Linked DNA regions of Immundisolibacter sp.. The protein of the gene in region 1 binds, or shares a complex with, the protein of each later gene. Links are inferred from orthologs where the notes say so. Each region holds a gene or a part of one and is shown on either strand. Other genes may lie near its edges.

Region 1 (9,203 bases):
TCACTCATCCGTCAGCCGGGGATCAATTCATGTCCGACAGCTACCTGTTCACTTCGGAGTCGGTGTCCGAAGGCCATCCCGACAAGATCTGCGACCAGATTTCGGACGCCATCCTGGACGCCTACCTGGCGCAGGATCCGGACGCCCGCGTGGCCTGCGAGACCCTGACCAAGACCGGCCTGGCCTTGGTGGCGGGCGAGATCAAGGTCAAGAAGGGCGTCTTCATCGAGACCGAGGAAATCATCCGCGGCGTGATCAAGGACATCGGCTACACCAGCTCGGACATGGGCTTCGACTGGGAGACCTGCGCGGTCATCAACGCGCTGGGCAAGCAGTCGAAACACATCAACCAGGGCGTCGACCGGCCCGATCCGGAAGACATGGGCGCCGGTGACCAGGGCCTGATGTTCGGCTACGCCTGCCGCGAGACCGACGTGCTGATGCCGGCGCCGATCACCTACGCGCACCGGCTGGTGCGCCGCCAGGCCGAGCTGCGCAAGAACGGTACGCTGCCGTGGCTGCGCCCGGACGCCAAGAGCCAGGTCAGCTTCCTGTACGAGGGTGGCCGCCCGGTGCACATCGACACCGTGGTGCTGTCCACCCAGCACGCGCCCGGCATCGAGCAGTCGGATATCCGCGAGGCGGTGATCGAGCAGATCATCAAGCCGGTGCTGGGCGACTGGCTGGCCGATCAGCCGACCATCCACGTCAACCCGACTGGATGCTTCGAGATCGGCGGGCCGATGGGCGATGCGGGTCTTACCGGGCGCAAGATCATCGTCGACACCTACGGCGGCATGGCCCGCCACGGCGGCGGCGCGTTCTCCGGCAAGGATCCGTCCAAGGTCGACCGTTCCGCCGCCTACGCCGCCCGCTACGTGGCCAAGAACATCGTCGCCGCGGGTCTTGCCGAGCGCTGCGAGGTGCAGGTGTCGTACGCCATCGGCGTGGCCGAACCGACCTCGATCATGGTCGATACCTTTGGCACCGGCCAGGTCAGCAACGTCACCCTGACGCGGCTGGTGCGCGAGCACTTCGACCTGCGCCCGGCCGGCATCCTGCGCATGCTGGACCTGAAGCGGCCGATCTATCGCGCCACCGCCTCGTATGGTCACTTCGGCCGCGACGAGGCAGATTTCACCTGGGAGCGCACCGACCGCGCCGACGCCTTGCGCGCCGCGGCCAACTGAGGGTCGGTCAGAGCTCGGCGCTGCCGGCCGGCTGCACATTGCTGCTGGCGAGCGCGCGCAGCGCTGCCGCCAGTCGCGGATCGGCAGTGGTTTTGGCCACTGTTTCGAGGTGTTCCCGGCTGGCGGTGCTGAGCGGTACCGGCAGCGGCGGCGCAGCGGATGGTGCCGCGCCGGTGGCCGTGGCCACGTGCACCTGCACCGCGTCGACCGGGCCGTAGGGCCAGTCGGCCAGCTGCCGGCACAGCTGCGGCGCCATGAAACGCAGGCGCGTCGCCCAGGCGCTGCCGCTGACGCCCAGACGCAGACGGCCGCGGTCCAGGGCCGCGCTGCGCAGCGCGGCGGCGAGGTCTGCCGGCAGGCGCTGCCGCAGCTGCGCCAGCAGTCTGGCGTGTTCCTCGCTCGCATGCAGCAGCTGCGCAAGCGGTCCGCCGGCAGCCGCCAGCAGCTTGTGAAGGTGTTGCTGGGAACCCATAATGCCTGCCCCCGGTCCGGCCTCCCATGGCTTGGCGACCGCCCGGATTATAGTGTTCCGCGATGATCAGCCTGCATATTCACTGGCTCCGCACCGGCGGCCAGCGCAGCCTCAGTCTGCACGGACCTACCCTGCTGGCGCTCGGCGGCCTGGTGCTGGGCGCCCTGGCCGGCAGTTTTGCGCTGGGCGCGAGCCTGCCGCTGGCCGAAGCGCTGCGCGACCGCAAGGCCGTTCGCCACGAGCTGCGCGCGCAGCGCTCGCGGCTGGACGACACGCTGCTCAGCGCACGCGCCCAGGCGCAGGCCCTCGCCAGCCGACTGGGTGAACTGCAGGGCCGCCTGACGCAGCTGGAGGCCGTCGGCCAGCGCGTAAGCGAAGCGGCCCGGCTGGCGCCGGATGCCTTCGATTTCGACGCCCCGCTGACCAGCGGTCCGGCCGGCGAGCAGCCCTTCGCGGTGGTCGATTTCGTGGCTGAGCTGGACGGTTTGTCGCGCCAGATCGACCGCCGCGCGGCGCAATTTTCGGTGCTCGACCGGGTCATCGGCGCCGGCCTCGTCGAGCGCGGCCCGCAGCTGCCCTCGCCGGTGCCGGGCGCGCAGCTGTCGTCGTACTTCGGCAGCCGCAGCGACCCGTTCAGCGGCCGGCGGGAGTTTCACCCCGGCATCGATTTTCGTGCCCCGCAGGGCGCACCCATCCAGGCCATGGCGGCCGGCGTGGTGGTCGGCAGCGGCTGGGAAAGCGGCTACGGCAACGTCGTCGAGATCGATCACGGCAACGGTTTCCGCACCCGGTATGCCCACAATCAGGCCAATCTGGTTACCAAAGGTCAGACAGTGAAACGCAGTCAGCTCATCGCCCGCGTCGGCCGCACCGGCCACGCCACCGGCTCGCATGTGCACCTCGAGGTGCTGCGCGGCGGTCGACTCATGGATCCGGCCGATTATTTGGGTGCGCTGGCGGCCGGCGAGCCGCTGCGCACGGCCACCCGCTGAGGCCGGCCACATGCTCCAGTCCCTAGTGCGGCGCATCGTCGGCAGCCGCAACCAGCGCGAAGTGAAGCGCTATTTCAAGTCCGTCGGGCGCATCAATGCGCTGGCGCCGCAGTTCGAAGCGCTGACCGACGCTGAGCTTCGGCAATGGACCGATACCCTCAAGCAGCGCCACGCCAACGGCGAAACGCTGGACCAGCTGCTGCCGGAAGCCTTCGCCCTGGTGCGCGAGGCGGCCGGCCGGGTGCTGGGCATGCGCCATTTCGACGTGCAGCTGGTCGGCGGCATGGTGCTGCACGAGGGCAAGATCGCCGAGATGCGCACCGGCGAGGGCAAGACCCTGGTCGCCACGCTGCCGGCCTACCTGAACGCGCTGGCCGGCAAGGGCGTGCACGTGGTGACGGTGAACGACTACCTGGCGCGCCGTGATGGCGCCTGGATGGGCCGGGTGTACGAGTTCCTGGGCCTGACCACCGGCATCATCGTGTCGAACCTGGACCAGGCGGCGCGTCAGGCCGCCTACGCGGCCGACATCACCTACGGCACCAACAACGAGTTCGGCTTCGACTACCTGCGCGACAACATGGCCTTCACGGCTGCCGACCGTGTGCAGCGCAGAAGCTACGGCATCATCGACGAAGTGGACTCGATCCTCATCGACGAGGCGCGCACGCCGCTGATCATCTCCGGCCCGTCCGAGGGCAGCACCGAGCTGTACGCCAAGGTCAACGCGCTGATTCCGCGCCTGACGCGCCAGACCGAACCGGACGGCCCGGGCGACTACCACGTCGACGAGAAAACCCGTCAGGTGCTGCTGACCGATGCCGGTCACGAGCACGCCGAGCAGCTGCTGGCCAAGGCCGGCCTGCTGGGCGAGGGCGAGAGCCTGTACGACGCCGCCAATATCACCCTGATGCATCACCTGAACGCCGCGCTGCGCGCCCACGCGCTGTTCCAGCGCGACGTGCATTACGTGGTCAACAACGGCGAAGTGATCATCGTGGACGAGTTCACCGGGCGGCTGATGCCCGGCCGGCGCTGGTCCGAGGGCCTGCATCAGGCGATCGAGGCCAAGGAGAAGGTGCCGGTCAAGCAGGAAAACCAGACCCTGGCCACCATCACCTTCCAGAACTATTTCCGCCTCTACGACAAGCTGTCGGGCATGACCGGCACCGCCGACACGGAAGCCTTCGAGCTGCACTCGATCTACGGCCTGGAAGTGGTGGTCATTCCCACGCACCGGCCGATGGTGCGCAAGGATCATGGCGACCAGGTGTTCCTGACGGTGGAGGAGAAGTACGACGCCGTGCTGGCCGACATCACCGACTGTCACAGCCGCGGCCAGCCGGTACTGGTCGGCACCGCCTCCATCGAGACCTCGGAGCTGGTGTCCGCGCGGCTGAAAAAGGCCAACATCCCGCACCAGGTGCTCAACGCCAAGTACCACGAGCAGGAAGCGCAGATCATCGCCCGCGCCGGCGAGATCGGTGCCGTCACCATCGCCACCAACATGGCCGGCCGCGGCACCGACATCGTGCTGGGCGGCAACCTGGAGGCACGCCTGCACGGCGTCGAGGATCCGGCCGAGCGCGAACGCATCCGCAGCCAGTGGCAGGCCGAGCACGACAAGGTGGTGGAACTGGGCGGCCTGCACGTGGCCGGCACCGAGCGCAACGAATCCCGCCGCGTCGACAACCAGCTGCGCGGCCGCTCCGGGCGCCAGGGCGACCCCGGCTCGTCGCGCTTCTATCTGTCCCTGCAGGACGATCTGATGCGCATCTTCGCCTCGGAGCGGGTCTCCGGCTGGATGCAGAAGCTGGGCCTGGAACCGGGTGAGGCGATCGAGCACCGCTGGGTCACGCGCGCCATCGAGAACGCCCAAAAGAAAGTCGAGGGCCGCAACTTCGACATGCGCAAGCAGCTACTCGAATACGACGACATCGCCAACGAGCAGCGCAAGCTGATCTACCAGCAGCGCAACGAACTGCTGGAAGCCGACGACGTGTCCGGCACCGTGCTGGCCATGGTGCGCGACGTGGTCGGCGCCACCGTGGACCGCTACCTGCCGCCCGGCAGCGTGGAAGAGCAATGGGACCTGGCTGGCCTGAAGGAAGCCCTGCACGACGAGCTCGGCAGCGCCTGCGACCCGGCGGAACTGGCCAGCCAACCGGACATGGACGCCGCCGCGCTGCGTGCCCGGCTGATCGAAATCATCGAAGCGGAGCTTGCGCAAAAGCAGTCCCGGGTCGAGCCGGCCGTCATGCGCCACTTCGAGAAGGCGGTCATGCTGCAGGTGCTCGACAGCCACTGGAAGGACCATCTGGCGGCCATGGATCACCTGCGCCACAGCATCCACCTGCGCGGCTACGCCCAGAAAAATCCCAAGCAGGAATACAAGCGCGAGGCCTTCACCCTGTTCACGCAGATGCTCGATCGGATCAAGACCGACGTCGCCACCACCCTGCTGCGCGTGCAGGTGCGCGCCGAGGAAGACGTGGAAGCGGTCGACCGTCAGCGCCGTCCGGCCGGCGAATACGACTACCAGCATGCATCGGCAGGTGCGCTGGAAGGCGAGGCCCAGGCCGAGGAAGCCGACCTGGCCGTGGCCCAGCGCCCATCGGCGGCGCCCTTCGTGCGCGGCATGCCCAAGGTGGGCCGCAACGAGCCGTGCCCGTGCGGCTCCGGCAAGAAATTCAAGCAATGCCACGGCCAGCTACAGTGAGCGCCGGGGCCTGATCGGGGGCGCCGCGCCATGGCCGTGAACCTCGCCGCGCCGGACGCGCTGACCCCCGTGGCCGGCGTGCGCCTGGCGGCCGTTGCCGCCGGCGTGCGCAAGCCGGGCCGCGACGACGTGGTGCTGCTGGAACTTGCCCCCGGCAGCCGCGTGGCGGCGGTATTCACACAAAACGCCTTCTGCGCCGCGCCCGTGACGCTGGCCAGGCAGCACTTGGCCGCGGCCGCGCCGCGCTTCCTGGTGATCAACAGCGGCAATGCCAACGCCGGCACCGGCGCCGCGGGCCTGGCTGCCGCGACTGCCTGCTGCGCCGAACTGGCGCGCCTGGGCGACTGCTCGGCGCAGTCCGTGCTGCCGTTCTCGACCGGCGTGATCGGCGAGCCGCTGCCGGTTGATCGCATCAGCGCCGTGCTGCCGGCCGCCCTGGCCAGTCTGCGTGCCGATGGCTGGAGCGCCGCCGCCCGCGCCATCATGACCACCGACACCGTGGCCAAGGGTCACAGCGTCACCGTCGCCAGCCCGCAGGGGCCGATCACCGTGACCGGCATCGCCAAAGGCTCGGGGATGATCCACCCGAACATGGCGACCCTGCTGGCCTACGTGGCCACCGATGCCGCGGTGGCGCAGCCGGCCCTGCAAGCCTGCCTGGCGCGCGCCGTGGGCGGCAGCTTCAACCGCATCACCGTGGACGGCGACACCTCCACCAACGACGCCTGCGTGCTGATCGCCACCGGTCAGGGCCCGGTCACGGTGGACGATCTGGCAAGTCCAGCCGGACCGGCGCTGCAAACCGCCGTGGACGAGGTCTGCCGCGTGCTGGCGCAGGCCATCGTGCGCGACGGCGAGGGCGCCACCAAGTTCATGACCGTGCACATCGAAGGCGGGCGCGACGCCGCCGAGTGCGCGCAGGTCGCCTATGCCATCGCCCGCTCGCCGCTGGTCAAGACGGCTTTTTTCGCCAGCGATCCGAACTGGGGGCGCATCCTGGCCGCCGTCGGTTACGCCGGCCTCGACGCGCTGGCCATCGAGCGCGTGAACGTGTACCTGGGCGACGTGTGCATCGTGCGCGAGGGCGGCCGGGCGGCGGACTACACGGAGGCCCGCGGCCAGGCCGTGATGTCGCAGGACGAAATCACCGTGCGCGTTGAGCTTGGCCGCGGCGGCGCCCAGACCACCGTCTGGACCTGCGATTTCTCCTACGACTACGTGCGCATCAACGCCGAGTACCGCACCTGACCGCGGGCGCTTCAGCGCGCTGGCCATGAGCCGCGATCCGGTCCACGTCGCCGTCGGCGTGCTGCGCCGCGCGGGCGAAATCCTGCTCACGCGCCGCCTGGCCGGCACCCACCTGGCCGGTTACTGGGAATTCCCGGGCGGGAAATTCGAGCCCGGCGAAATGCCGGAACAGGCACTCGCCCGCGAACTGCGCGAAGAACTCGGCATCGAGGTCGTGACCACGCAGCCGCTGATCCGCCACCGTCATCCCTACCCGGGCCGCGACGTCGTCCTGCACACCTATGAGGTCACAGCCTGGCAGGGCGAACCGCGCGGCCTGCAGGGCCAGGCGCTGCGCTGGCTGCCCGCCGACCTCATCGACCCGGCCGACTTGCCGCCCGCCGACGGACCGCTGCTCAGCGCCGCGCGGCTGCCCGACATCTACGCCATCAGCGGCGATTTCAGCGACCAGGCGGATTGTCTGCGCCGCGTCGAGCGCCTCATCGCCGGCGGCGTGCGCTTGCTGTGCCTGCGCTGCCCGGACCTGGACGCCGGCACCCACCGCGCCCTGGCAAGCGCGGTGCTGGCCCGGGCCCGGCCGATCGGCATGCAGGTCCTGCTGCATGGTGCGGCGGATTGGCTGACCGAACTTGCCGCGGAACTTGGCGCCGGCCGCCACCTGCCGGCGCGCGCCTTGGCGGCGCTCGACCAGCGCCCGTTGCCGCCCGGCGCCTGGTGCGCGGCCTCCTGCCACGACGCGAGCGAACTCGCCCAGGCGGCCCGCATCGGCTGCGACTTTGCCGTGCTGTCGCCGGTTGCGGTCACGGCCAGCCATCCGGACCGGCCGGCGCTCGGCTGGGCGCGTTTCGCCACGCTGGTCGAAGCCGCCGCCTTGCCGGTCTTCGCGCTGGGCGGCATGCAGCCAGAACTGGCCCGCGCCGCCCGCGAGCACGGCGGGCAGGGCGTGGCCGTGCTGCGTGGCTTGTGGAGCCGTGCCGGCGGCTGATCGTCTGTAGTCAGCCGCGCGGATGGCTCGCCGCCGCAGCGGCAACTGCCCGTCTATCACAGCAGCGGGCTCACTCCCACTCTATTGTCAACGGCCAGTCGCTTTTCATAGGTAAGGACCGAGCTTTGTCGGCCGGAAATCGGCCGGATACCGACATCTCTACCGTCGCCAAGCAATGCATGACAACAGTCATCCCTATGACTTGGAGCGATGAAGCCCGCTTCACAGCCTTCGGCAAGGCAGAACGGGACGTCCTCACCCGAGGTTGACGGTATCGGAAGTGCCGTGCCGCGAGCCAATGACGGTTGACCCTGCCTCGGTTTCACATACATCAGAACGTTGATAATTTTCTGATGAACGGAGAGCGAGATGGGCAACAGAGCATTGGTACCGAACCGGCAGTACCCGGATGAGTTCAAGGCGGAGGCGGTGCGGCTAGGAGCCTGGGCGGTAGGAATCCATGGCGCTAAGATTTGGCCATGCCAACGACCTACCGCCCGTACGATCCCGACCAGCTTCTGTTGCTGCCTGCGTCACTCAAGGAGTGGCTGCCGGAGCGGCATCTGGCGTACTTCATATCCGACGCCGTGGAAGCGCTGGACCTCAAAGCGTTTCATGCGCGCTATGCGGGTGACGGCCGGCGGCGTCAACCGTTCGATCCATCGATGATGGTCAAGGTGCTGGTGTATGCCTACGCCAGCGGCGTGTTCTCGTCGCGCAAGATCGCCAGTCGTTTGGAAGAGGACGTGGCGTTTCGCGTGCTGGGCGCGGGGAATTTCCCGGCGCACCGGACGCTGCGGGAGTTTCGGCAGCTGCACCTGGCGGAGTTCTCGGCACTGTTCGTGCAGATCGTGCAGCTGGCGCGGGAAGCGGGCTTGGTGAAGCTGGGCCGGATCGGCATCGACGGCACCAAGATCAAGGCCAACGCCAGCAAGCACAAGGCGATGAGCTATGGCCGGATGCGGGAGCAGGAGGCGCGGCTGAAGTCCGAGATTGCGCAGCTGTTGAAGCAGGCCGAGGCGCAGGACGCGCAGGAAGATGCCCAGTACGGCGACCGGCGCGGCGACGCGCTGCCGGATGAGCTGGGACGGCGCGAGCAGCGGCTCAAGATCATCCAGGCGGCCAAGGCGCGGCTCCAAGCGCGGCAGCGCGAGCAGGACCACAGGGACGGACGCAGCATGGACGACGACGGCCAGACGCGCGGTCCGGGCGGGCGTCGCTGCAAGCGCGCCTTCGGCGTACCCGAGGACCAGGCGCAGGACAACTTCACGGATCCGCAGTCGCGGATCATGAAGACGGCCGATGGGTTTCAGCAGGGCTACAACGCTCAGGCGGCCGTGGACGAAGACAGCCATCTGATTGTCGCGACCGGGTTGACGGACTGTGCGGCAGACACCCATCAGCTGCTGCCGATGATCGAGGCCACGATGCGCACCGTGGGCGCTGCGCCGACGATGACGCTGGCTGACAGCGGCTATGCCAGCGAGGACAACTTCGCGGCACTGGAGGCGCGGCAACTGCCCGCGTGCGTGGCGCTGGCGCGTGAAGGCAAGGCCTTGCGCACGATCGATCCAGCGCAACACCCGGCAACGCAGCG
Region 2 (8,918 bases), 270 kb from region 1 along the record:
CGATTGAGGCGGGCAACACGCTGCCGCTGCGAAACGTGCCGGTCGGCAGCACGGTCCACTGTGTGGAGCTGAAAGTCGGCAAGGGTGCCCAGCTGGCGCGAAGCGCCGGCACTTCGGCGCAGCTGCTGGCCCGCGAGGGCGATTCGGTGACGCTGCGCCTGAAGTCCGGCGAGATTCGGCGCGTGCCTGCCGACTGTCGGGCGACCCTCGGCGAGGTAGGCAACGGCGAGCATTCGCTGCGCTCGCTGGGCAAGGCCGGCGCCACCCGCTGGCGCGGCATCCGCCCGACGGTGCGCGGTGTGGCCATGAACCCGGTCGATCATCCGCACGGTGGTGGTGAGGGACGCACCTCGGGTGGACGTCATCCGGTCTCGCCCTGGGGTGTGCCGACCAAGGGTTACAAGACCCGCAAGAACAAGCGTACCAGCGGCCAGATCGTGCGCCGGCGCAGCGTCAAGTAAGGACAGGACGGAGCCAGACTCGTGCCAAGATCCGTAAAGAAGGGACCGTTCGTCGATCTGCATCTGATGCAGAAGGTCGAACAGATAGTCGCCAGCGGCGGCAGCCGCAAGCCGATCAAGACCTGGTCGCGGCGTTCCACCGTGCTGCCGGACATGGTCGGCCTGACCTTTGCCGTGCACAACGGCCGCCAGCACGTGCCGGTCGTGGTCAACGAAAACATGGTCGGCCACAAGCTGGGCGAGTTCGTGCCCACGCGCACCTACCGCGGCCACGTGGCCGACCGCAAGACGCGCTGAGGCAGTCATGGAAACCTTTGCTTTGATGCGCAATGCGCACATTTCCGCCCAGAAGGGACGGTTGGTGGCCGACCAGGTGCGTGGCATGCCGGTTGACAAGGCGCTGCAGCTGCTGCTGCACAGCACCAAGAAGGCCGCCCACCTGGTCAAGAAGGTGGTCGAGTCGGCCATTGCCAACGCCGAGCACAACAACGGCGCCGACGTGGACGAGCTGCGGATCGCAGCCGTGTGCGTGGACGAGGGCCCGTCGATGAAGCGCTTCCATGCCCGCGCGCGCGGTCGCGGCAACCGGATCACGAAGCGTACCTGTCACATCAAGGTCGTTGTCAGCGACCAGAAAAAGGCCAAGGGCTAACCCACATGGGACAGAAAGTTCACCCGACCGGCATCCGACTGGGCGTCGTCAAGGATCATAATTCGCGCTGGTACGCTCAGGGTCGCGCCTTCGCCGATAACCTGAACGCCGACATTGCCGTGCGGGCCCTGTTGCGCAAGCACTTGGCGCACGCCTCGGTGAGCCGCATCGAGATCGAGCGCCCGGCACAGAATGCACGCGTGATCATTCACACCGCGCGTCCGGGCATCGTCATCGGCAAGAAAGGCGACGACATCGAGAAGCTGCGTCGGCTGGTTGGCGAGCGGATGGGCATTCCGGTGCACATCAGTGTCGAGGAAATCCGTCGCCCGGAGCTGGACGCCTACCTGGTGGCCGAGAGCGTGGCCCAGCAGCTGGAGCGGCGCATCATGTTTCGCCGCGCCATGCGCCGGGCGGTGACCAATGCCATGCGCCTGCACGCGCAGGGCATTCGCATCAACGTCGGTGGCCGTCTGAACGGCGCCGAGATCGCACGCAGCGAGTGGTATCGCGAGGGTCGGGTGCCGCTGCACACCTTCCGCGCCAACATCGATTACGGCACCGCCGAGGCCAAGACCACCTACGGGATCATTGGCGTCAAGGTCTGGATTTATAAGGGCGACGGTCCCGAGGGCGCCGACGGCGCTCACGCACCGGGCGCCTGAGATAACAGGAAAGCACCATGTTGCAGCCTAAGCGGACGAAATTCCGCAAACAGTTCAAGGGTCGTAACCGGGGCCTGGCCCTGGTCGGCAACGCCGTCAGCTTCGGCGAGTTCGGCCTCAAGGCGGTCAGCCGCGGGCGCATCACTGCCCGCCAGATCGAGGCCGCGCGTCGCGCCATCAGCCGGCACGTGCGTCGCGGCGGGAAGATCTGGATCCGCATCTTCCCGGACAAGCCGATTTCCAAGAAGCCGCTCGAAGTCCGCATGGGCAAGGGCAAGGGTGCGGTCGAGTACTGGGTCGCCGAGATTCAGCCCGGCAAGGTGCTGTACGAAATGGAAGGTGTGGACGAAGCCGTGGCCCGCGAGGCGATGGCGCTGGCCGCCGCCAAATTGTCGGTACGCACCACCTTCGTGAAGCGGGGGCTTACGGCATGAAGATCGCTGAACTGCGCGGCAAGTCGGCCGCCGAACTGAACAAGAAGCTGATCGAGCTGCATCGCGAGCACCTGAATCTGCGGGTGCAGCGGGCGACCGGTCAGCTGGCTCGGCCGTCACGCTTCCGCGCCTTGCGGCGCGAGGTGGCGCAAATCAAGACCCTTCTGAAAGAACAGGCTTCGCAGGCAAGCGCATGACGGAAGAAACTGTAAGTCGTCGCACGGTGGTCGGCCGGGTGGTGAGCGACAAGATGGAGAAGTCCATCAGCGTGCTGGTTGAAACCCGCGAGCAACACCCGATCTACAAGAAATACCTGCGTCGCTCGACCAAGTTCCATGCTCACGATGCCGCCAACGAGTGCCGCATCGGTGATCTGGTGCGGATCGAGGAATGCCGGCCGCTGTCCAAGACCAAGACCTGGCGTCTGGTCGAGGTCATCGAGCGGATCGGCGGTTGAGCGCGCCAGCCAAGCGGAGACGGTCATGATTCAGATGCAAAGCCACCTCGATGTGGCCGACAACAGTGGCGCACGGCGCGTGATGTGCATCAAGGTGCTGGGTGGGTCCAAGCGGCGCTATGCCGGCGTCGGTGACGTGATCCGCGTGAGCATCAAGGACGCCATTCCGCGGGGCAAGGTCAAGAAGGGCGAGGTTTACCGGGCCGTGGTGGTGCGCACCGTGCATGGTGTGCGGCGCTCGGACGGTTCCAAGATTCGCTTCGACAGCAACGCCGTGGTGTTGCTCAACAATCAGGGTGCGCCGATCGGTACGCGCATCTTCGGGCCGGTGACGCGCGAGTTGCGTACCGAGCAGTTCATGCGTCTGGTGTCGCTGGCACCGGAAGTTCTCTGAGGGATCACGCATGCGCAAGATCAAGCGAGGCGACGAGGTCATCGTCATCACCGGGCGGGACAAGGGCAAGCGCGGCCAGGTGGTGCGCATGGTGGCGGCCGACAAGGTGGTCGTCGAGGGCGTGAACGTGGTCAAGAAGCACGTCAAGCCGAACCCGATGAGCGGGCAGCAGGGCGGCATCCTGGAAAAGGAAATGCCGCTGCAGGTGTCCAATGTTGCCTATTTCAACAAGGCCACCCAGCGTGCCGACCGCATCGGCTTTCGGGTGCTCGAAGACGGGCGCAAGGTGCGCTTTACCAAATCCAACGGCGAGGTGGTCGACTGAGGTCGGCCGGTGCACATGACAAGGCTGGAACAATATTACAAGGACGTGGTCGTTGCCCGACTGCGCGAGGAACTGGGTATCGCCAACGTGATGGCGGTGCCCAAGCTGCTCAAGGTCACGCTGAACATGGGGGTTGGTGAGGCCGCGGCCGACAAGAAGGCGCTCGACGCCGCCGTCGCCGACATGACCCTGATCAGCGGGCAGAAGCCGCAGGTCACCAAGGCGCGCAAGGCGGTGGCGAGCTTCAAGATTCGCGAGGGCTGGCCCATCGGCTGCAAGGTGACCCTGCGCCGGGCGCGCATGTATGAGTTCCTGGACCGCTTCATCACCGTTGCGGCGCCGCGCATCCGCGATTTTCGCGGCCTGTCGCCGCGCGGCTTCGACGGCCGTGGCAACTACAACATGGGCCTGACCGAACAGATCATTTTTCCTGAGATCGATTTCGACAAGGTCGACAAGATTCGCGGCATGGATGTGTCGATCAGTACCACGGCGATCAATGACGAGCACGGTCGGGCGCTGCTGACCGCATTCAACTTTCCCTTCCGGGGCTGAGGACACAGCTGTGGCCAAGACATCCGTAATCAATCGCAACGAAAAGCGTGCCGCGCTGGTGCGCAAGTACGCTGCGCGCCGCGCCGAACTGAAGGCTGCGGCCGTGAACGTGAACCTGTCCGAGGAGCAGCGTTACGCCGCGCAGTTGGCGCTGCAAAAGTTGCCGCGTGACGCCAGCCCGGTGCGGCTGGTCAGCCGCTGCCAGGCCACCGGCCGGGCACATGGCGTGTACAAGAAATTCGGCCTCGGGCGCAACAAGCTGCGCGAAGCATCCATGCGCGGCGATGTGCCGGGCATGGTCAAGGCCAGCTGGTAAGGTGGAAAAAGCATATGACCATCATGGATCCGATTGCCGACATGCTCACGCGGGTGCGTAATGCACTCGCGCGGCGTTACGCGGAAGTCGTCATGCCGTCTTCGAAGATGAAGATCGCCGTGGCGGAAGTGCTCAAGAGCGAGGGTTTCATCAGCGGCTTTTCGGTCACCGAGACCGACGGCCGACTGATTCTGACCGTGAGCCTCAAGTACGCCGAAGGCAAACCGGCCATCCGCAGCCTGCGTCGGGCCAGCCGGCCCGGGCTGCGCATGTACCGCGGCAAGGACGAACTGCCGCGCGTGCTCGGTGGCTTCGGTGTTGCCATCGTTTCCACGCCGCAGGGCGTGATGTCCGACCGGGCGGCGCGTCGCGCCGGCGTCGGTGGCGAAGTGTTGTGCCTGGTTTCCTGACGGAAAGCTCCAATGTCTAGAGTTGCCAAAAATCCCATCCCCCTGCCCAAGGGCGTCGAGGTGGTGGTGTCCGCGGACCATGTGCAGGTGAAGGGCGCCAAGGGCAGCCTCTCGCAGGCCTTGCACCGCGATGTCGAAGTTTCAAACGACGCCGGCGTGCTGCGCGTTGGCGTGCGTGAGGAAACGACCGCGGCCTGGGCGCAGGCCGGCACTGCGCGGGCGCTGATCAGCAACATGGTCAAGGGCTGCAGCGAAGGCTTTGCGCGCACACTGGATCTGGTCGGCGTCGGCTATCGTGTGCAGATGAAGGGACCGGTGCTGAGCATTGCCGTGGGCTACTCGCACCCGGTCGAGATGGCGGTGCCGGAAGGCCTGCAGGTTGAGACGCCGACCCAGACGCAGGTCGTGGTGCGCGGCGCCGATCGTCAGCGCGTCGGCCAGCTGGCGGCCAACATTCGCGCCGTGCGTCCGCCGGAGCCGTACAAGGGCAAGGGAATTCGATACTCCGACGAAGTCGTGGTCCGTAAAGAGACCAAGAAGAAGAAGTAGTCGGTAACAGCAGGTAAATCGGGCAATGGAAAAAAAGGTCAAGCGTCTGCGGCGCGGACGCGCCACACGGGCGCAGATTCGGAAACTGGGCGTCACGCGGCTGTGCATTCACCGCACGCCGCAGCACACCTACGCACAGGTCATCGACGCCAGCGGCGGTCGCGTGCTTGCCGCCGCCAGCACGCTCGAGAAGGCGCTGGCTGAGCAGCTTGGCCACACCGGCAACGTCGAGGCAGCGCGCCTGGTCGGCCGGGTGGTGGCCGAGCGTGCCCAGCAGGCGGGCGTGCTCAAGGTTGCGTTCGACCGCAGCGGGTTCATGTATCACGGCCGCGTGAAGGCGCTGGCGGATGCCGCCCGCGAAGCCGGTCTGCAATTCTAGGAGCTGGTCATGGCCCGAGCTGAACAAACATACGAAACCAACGACATCCAGAAGCTGATCAACGTGCGCCGCGTGGCCAAGGTGGTCAAGGGCGGGCGCCAGTTCGGCTTTGCCGCGCTGACCGTGGTCGGCGACGGGGACGGGCGGGTCGGCTTCGGGCAGGGCAAGGCCCGCGAAGTGCCGGTCGCCATCCAGAAAGCCATGGAGGCGGCGCGCCGCGACATGGTGCGGGTGCCGCTCAATGGCGGCACCTTGTACTACCCGATCACCGCCCGTCACGGCGCGGCCAAGGTATACATGCAGCCGGCTTCCGAGGGCACGGGCATCATCGCCGGCGGTGCCATGCGCGCCGTGTTCGAGGCGCTGGGCGTGCGCGACGTGCTGGCCAAGTGCATCGGCAGCAGCAATCCCGTGAACGTCGTGATGGCCACCATCGCCGGGCTGGTCGGTATGGAATCGCCGGACGCCATCGCCATGCGCCGGGGCCTCAACGTGGAAGACCTGCGGGCATGAACAGCAACACGACCAAGAAAGTGCGCGTCACCCTGGTGCGCAGCCGCTCCGGCCGTGGCCGGGTGCACGATGCCTGCGTTACCGGCCTTGGCCTGCGCCGGATCGGCAGCCAGCGCGAGCTGGAAGACACACCGGCCGTGCGCGGCATGATTCGCAAGGTCAGCTACCTGCTCAAGGTGGAGGAAGTCTGATGCGTCTTGACACCCTCAAAGCCGCCGAAGGCGCGCGCACGGCGCGGCGCCGTCTGGGGCGCGGTATCGGCTCCGGGCTTGGCAAGACCGCCGGTCGCGGTCACAAGGGCCAGCACGCGCGTGCCGGCGGCTATCACAAGGTCGGCTTCGAGGGCGGCCAGATGCCGCTGCAACGCCGGTTGCCAAAGCGCGGCTTCAATTCGCGCACCCTGGGCGACAGCGCCGAGGTGCGGTTGTCCGAACTGCATCTGGTCAAGACCGAGGTCATTGACCTGGACGCGCTCAAGCTGGCCGGCATCGTGCCCAAGGGCGCCAAGCGTGCCAAGGTCATCGTGTCCGGTGAGCTGGCCGGGCCGGTGCGCCTGAAAGGCGTGGCGGTCACCGCGGGCGCGCGGGCCGTCATCGAGCAGGCCGGCGGGAGCATAGAAGAAGCCTGATGGCTACGCGCGCCGCCAATCCAGCCATGCTCGGCGGGCTCGGCAAGTTCGCCGAGCTGCGGCGGCGGCTGCTGTTCGTGATCGGCGCGCTGCTGGTGTTTCGCCTGGGCGCGCACGTGCCGGTGCCGGGCATCAACCCGCAGGCGCTGGCGGCCATGTTCGAGGCCCAGCGCGGAACGGTGCTGGACATGTTCAACATGTTCTCGGGCGGCGCCTTGCAGCGACTGTCGATTTTCGCGCTCGGGGTGATGCCGTACATTTCGGCGTCGATCATCGTGCAGCTGCTCAGCAGTGTGCTGCCCAAGCTGGAAGAGTTGAAGAAGGAGGGCGCCGCCGGGCGGCGCAAACTGACGCAGTACACGCGTTATGGCACGGTGGTATTGGCAACCTTCCAGGCGCTTGGCATCGCCATCGCGCTGGAGGCCCAGACCGCGGGCGGGATGTCGGTGGTCATCGATCCGGGCTTCGGTTTTCGGTTGATTGCCATATCGACCCTGGTGGCTGGCAGCATGTTTCTGCTGTGGCTGGGTGAGCAGGTAACCGAACGGGGTATCGGCAACGGCATCTCGCTGCTGATTTTCGCCGGCATCGTGGCCGGATTGCCGGGTGCCTTCGGCGGCACGCTCGAGCTGGTCAGCACCGGCGAGATCGGTGGTGCGGTAGTGCTGCTGCTGTTGCTGGTGATTCTGGGTGTGACGGCGTTCGTGGTGTTCGTCGAGCGCGGCCAGCGACGCATAACGGTCAATTACGCGCAGCGTCAGCAGGGGCAGCGCATGTACGCGGCGCAGACCAGCCACCTGCCGCTGAAACTGAACATGGCGGGTGTGATTCCGGCGATTTTTGCTTCCAGCATTCTGCTGTTTCCGTCGACGCTGGCCAGCTGGGCCGGCAGTGGCGACAACGCGCTGTCCTGGTTGCGGCATGTGACCACAGCCTTGTCGCCGGGTCAGCCGCTGTACGTGCTGCTGTATGCCGCCGGTATCGTGTTCTTTTGCTTTTTCTATACCGCAGTGGTCTTCAATCCGAAGGACACGGCGGACAACCTGAAGCGTTCCGGCGCATTTTTGCCCGGCGTGCGGCCCGGTGAGCAGACGGCCCGCTACATCGATGGCGTGGTGACGCGCCTGACGGTTGCGGGCGCGGCGTACATCGCGCTGGTGTGCCTGCTGCCGGAGTTCATGATCGTTTACTGGAACGTGCCGTTCTATTTCGGTGGGACGTCGCTGCTGATCGTGGTCATTACGATCATGGATTTCATGGCGCAGGTGCAGACCCACGTCATGAGCCATCAGTACGAGGGCCTGATGAAGAAGGCCAACCTGAAGGGCCGCGGCGCCGCCGGTTTGTTCGGCCCCCGTTAGTTTTGGAGTCACGACAGTGAAAGTTCGCGCATCGGTCAAGAAGCTTTGCCGCAATTGCAAGATCATTCGGCGCAAGGGCGTGGTTCGCGTCATTTGTGTCGAAGCCCGGCACAAGCAGCGGCAGGGTTGAGTCGGCCGCGTCGGCCGCAAAGGAATTCTGGAGTTCGGTAAATGGCTCGTATTGCTGGTATCAACATTCCCGACAACAAGCACGCGCGCGTTGCCCTGACGTCGATTTACGGCGTGGGCGCTACCCGTGCGCTGGAGATTTGCGCCGCGGCGCAGATCGAGCCGGCACGGCGCATCCGGGATCTGAGCGAGGCGGAGGTCGAGGCGCTGCGCCGCGAAGTCGGCAAGCTGACGGTCGAGGGCGACCTGCGGCGCGAGCTGCAGATCAACATCAAGCGCCTGATGGACCTGGGCACGTATCGGGGCCTGCGTCACCGCCGAGGTCTGCCGGTGCGCGGTCAGCGCACCCGTACCAACGCCCGCACCCGCAAGGGTCCGCGCAAGCCCATTCGCAAGTAATCGCTAACAGGATCGCCTCATGGCCAAGCCCAACACCAGCAAGACGCGCAAGCGCGTCAAGAAGAACGTTTCCGAAGGCGTGGCGCACGTGCACGCCTCGTTCAACAACACGATCATTACCATCACTGACCGGCAAGGGAACGCCCTGTCGTGGGCCACGGCCGGCTCCTGTGGCTTCAAGGGTTCGCGCAAGAGCACGCCGTTCGCGGCCCAGGTGGCCGCCGACAAGGCCGGCACCAAGGCGCAGGAATTCGGCGTCAAGACACTGGACGTGGTGGTCAACGGTCCCGG

What was found.
Region 2: the proteins of secA (region 1) and secY are in contact, whole or in part, in a crystal structure (PDB 3DIN), measured with the Thermotoga maritima proteins. The link is inferred for Immundisolibacter sp. from one-to-one orthologs. Residues at the interface, in WP_004082002.1 of Thermotoga maritima: Glu261, Ala262, Arg263, Lys300, Ala301, Arg302, Thr303, Ile304, Ile305, Leu323, Tyr324, Asp325, Pro326, Val329, Ser330, Tyr333, Ile336, Lys340, Phe345, Val349, Glu363, Phe364, Tyr374, Ser375, Gly376, Gly377, Glu393, Ile395, Thr482, Ser483; in WP_004081795.1 of Thermotoga maritima: Glu108, Gly109, Glu110, Glu111, Ala236, Glu237, Arg238, Arg239, Ile240, Thr241, Ile242, Gln243, Tyr244, Ala245, Arg246, Arg247, Val248, Thr249, Gly250, Arg251, Arg252, Val253, Tyr254, Gly256, Ala257, Ser258, Thr259, Tyr260, Leu261, Pro262.

The regions. Positions count from the first base shown.
Region 1 is NZ_JACIZD010000001.1:471,637-480,839, forward strand. The notes cover bases 2,289-5,573. They hold secA (preprotein translocase subunit SecA), read left to right. Parts: upstream 2,289-2,664; coding sequence 2,665-5,373; downstream 5,374-5,573. Other genes in these bases: H5U26_RS02290 (M23 family metallopeptidase), read left to right, coding at 2,289-2,654; argJ (bifunctional glutamate N-acetyltransferase/amino-acid acetyltransferase ArgJ), read left to right, coding at 5,404-5,573. In the rest of the region: metK (methionine adenosyltransferase), read left to right, coding at 30-1,190; H5U26_RS02285 (DciA family protein), read right to left, coding at 1,198-1,662; more of H5U26_RS02290, read left to right, coding at 1,725-2,288; more of argJ, read left to right, coding at 5,574-6,621; H5U26_RS02305 (Nudix family hydrolase), read left to right, coding at 6,647-7,606; H5U26_RS02310 (IS1182 family transposase), read left to right, coding at 8,086-9,203. UniProt on the Escherichia coli protein: Required for protein export, interacts with the SecYEG preprotein conducting channel.
Region 2 is NZ_JACIZD010000001.1:742,400-751,317, forward strand. Bases 5,919-8,918 are described here. They hold secY (preprotein translocase subunit SecY), read left to right. Parts: upstream 5,919-6,737; coding sequence 6,738-8,099; downstream 8,100-8,918. Other genes in these bases: rpsE (30S ribosomal protein S5), read left to right, coding at 5,919-6,110; rpmD (50S ribosomal protein L30), read left to right, coding at 6,107-6,301; rplO (50S ribosomal protein L15), read left to right, coding at 6,301-6,738; rpmJ (50S ribosomal protein L36), read left to right, coding at 8,116-8,229; rpsM (30S ribosomal protein S13), read left to right, coding at 8,271-8,627. In the rest of the region: rplB (50S ribosomal protein L2), read left to right, coding at 1-461; rpsS (30S ribosomal protein S19), read left to right, coding at 483-758; rplV (50S ribosomal protein L22), read left to right, coding at 766-1,113; rpsC (30S ribosomal protein S3), read left to right, coding at 1,119-1,778; rplP (50S ribosomal protein L16), read left to right, coding at 1,796-2,212; rpmC (50S ribosomal protein L29), read left to right, coding at 2,209-2,409; rpsQ (30S ribosomal protein S17), read left to right, coding at 2,406-2,669; rplN (50S ribosomal protein L14), read left to right, coding at 2,695-3,063; rplX (50S ribosomal protein L24), read left to right, coding at 3,074-3,388; rplE (50S ribosomal protein L5), read left to right, coding at 3,404-3,943; rpsN (30S ribosomal protein S14), read left to right, coding at 3,954-4,259; rpsH (30S ribosomal protein S8), read left to right, coding at 4,274-4,669; rplF (50S ribosomal protein L6), read left to right, coding at 4,682-5,218; rplR (50S ribosomal protein L18), read left to right, coding at 5,244-5,597; more of rpsE, read left to right, coding at 5,607-5,918. UniProt on the Escherichia coli protein: The central subunit of the protein translocation channel SecYEG. Consists of two halves formed by TMs 1-5 and 6-10.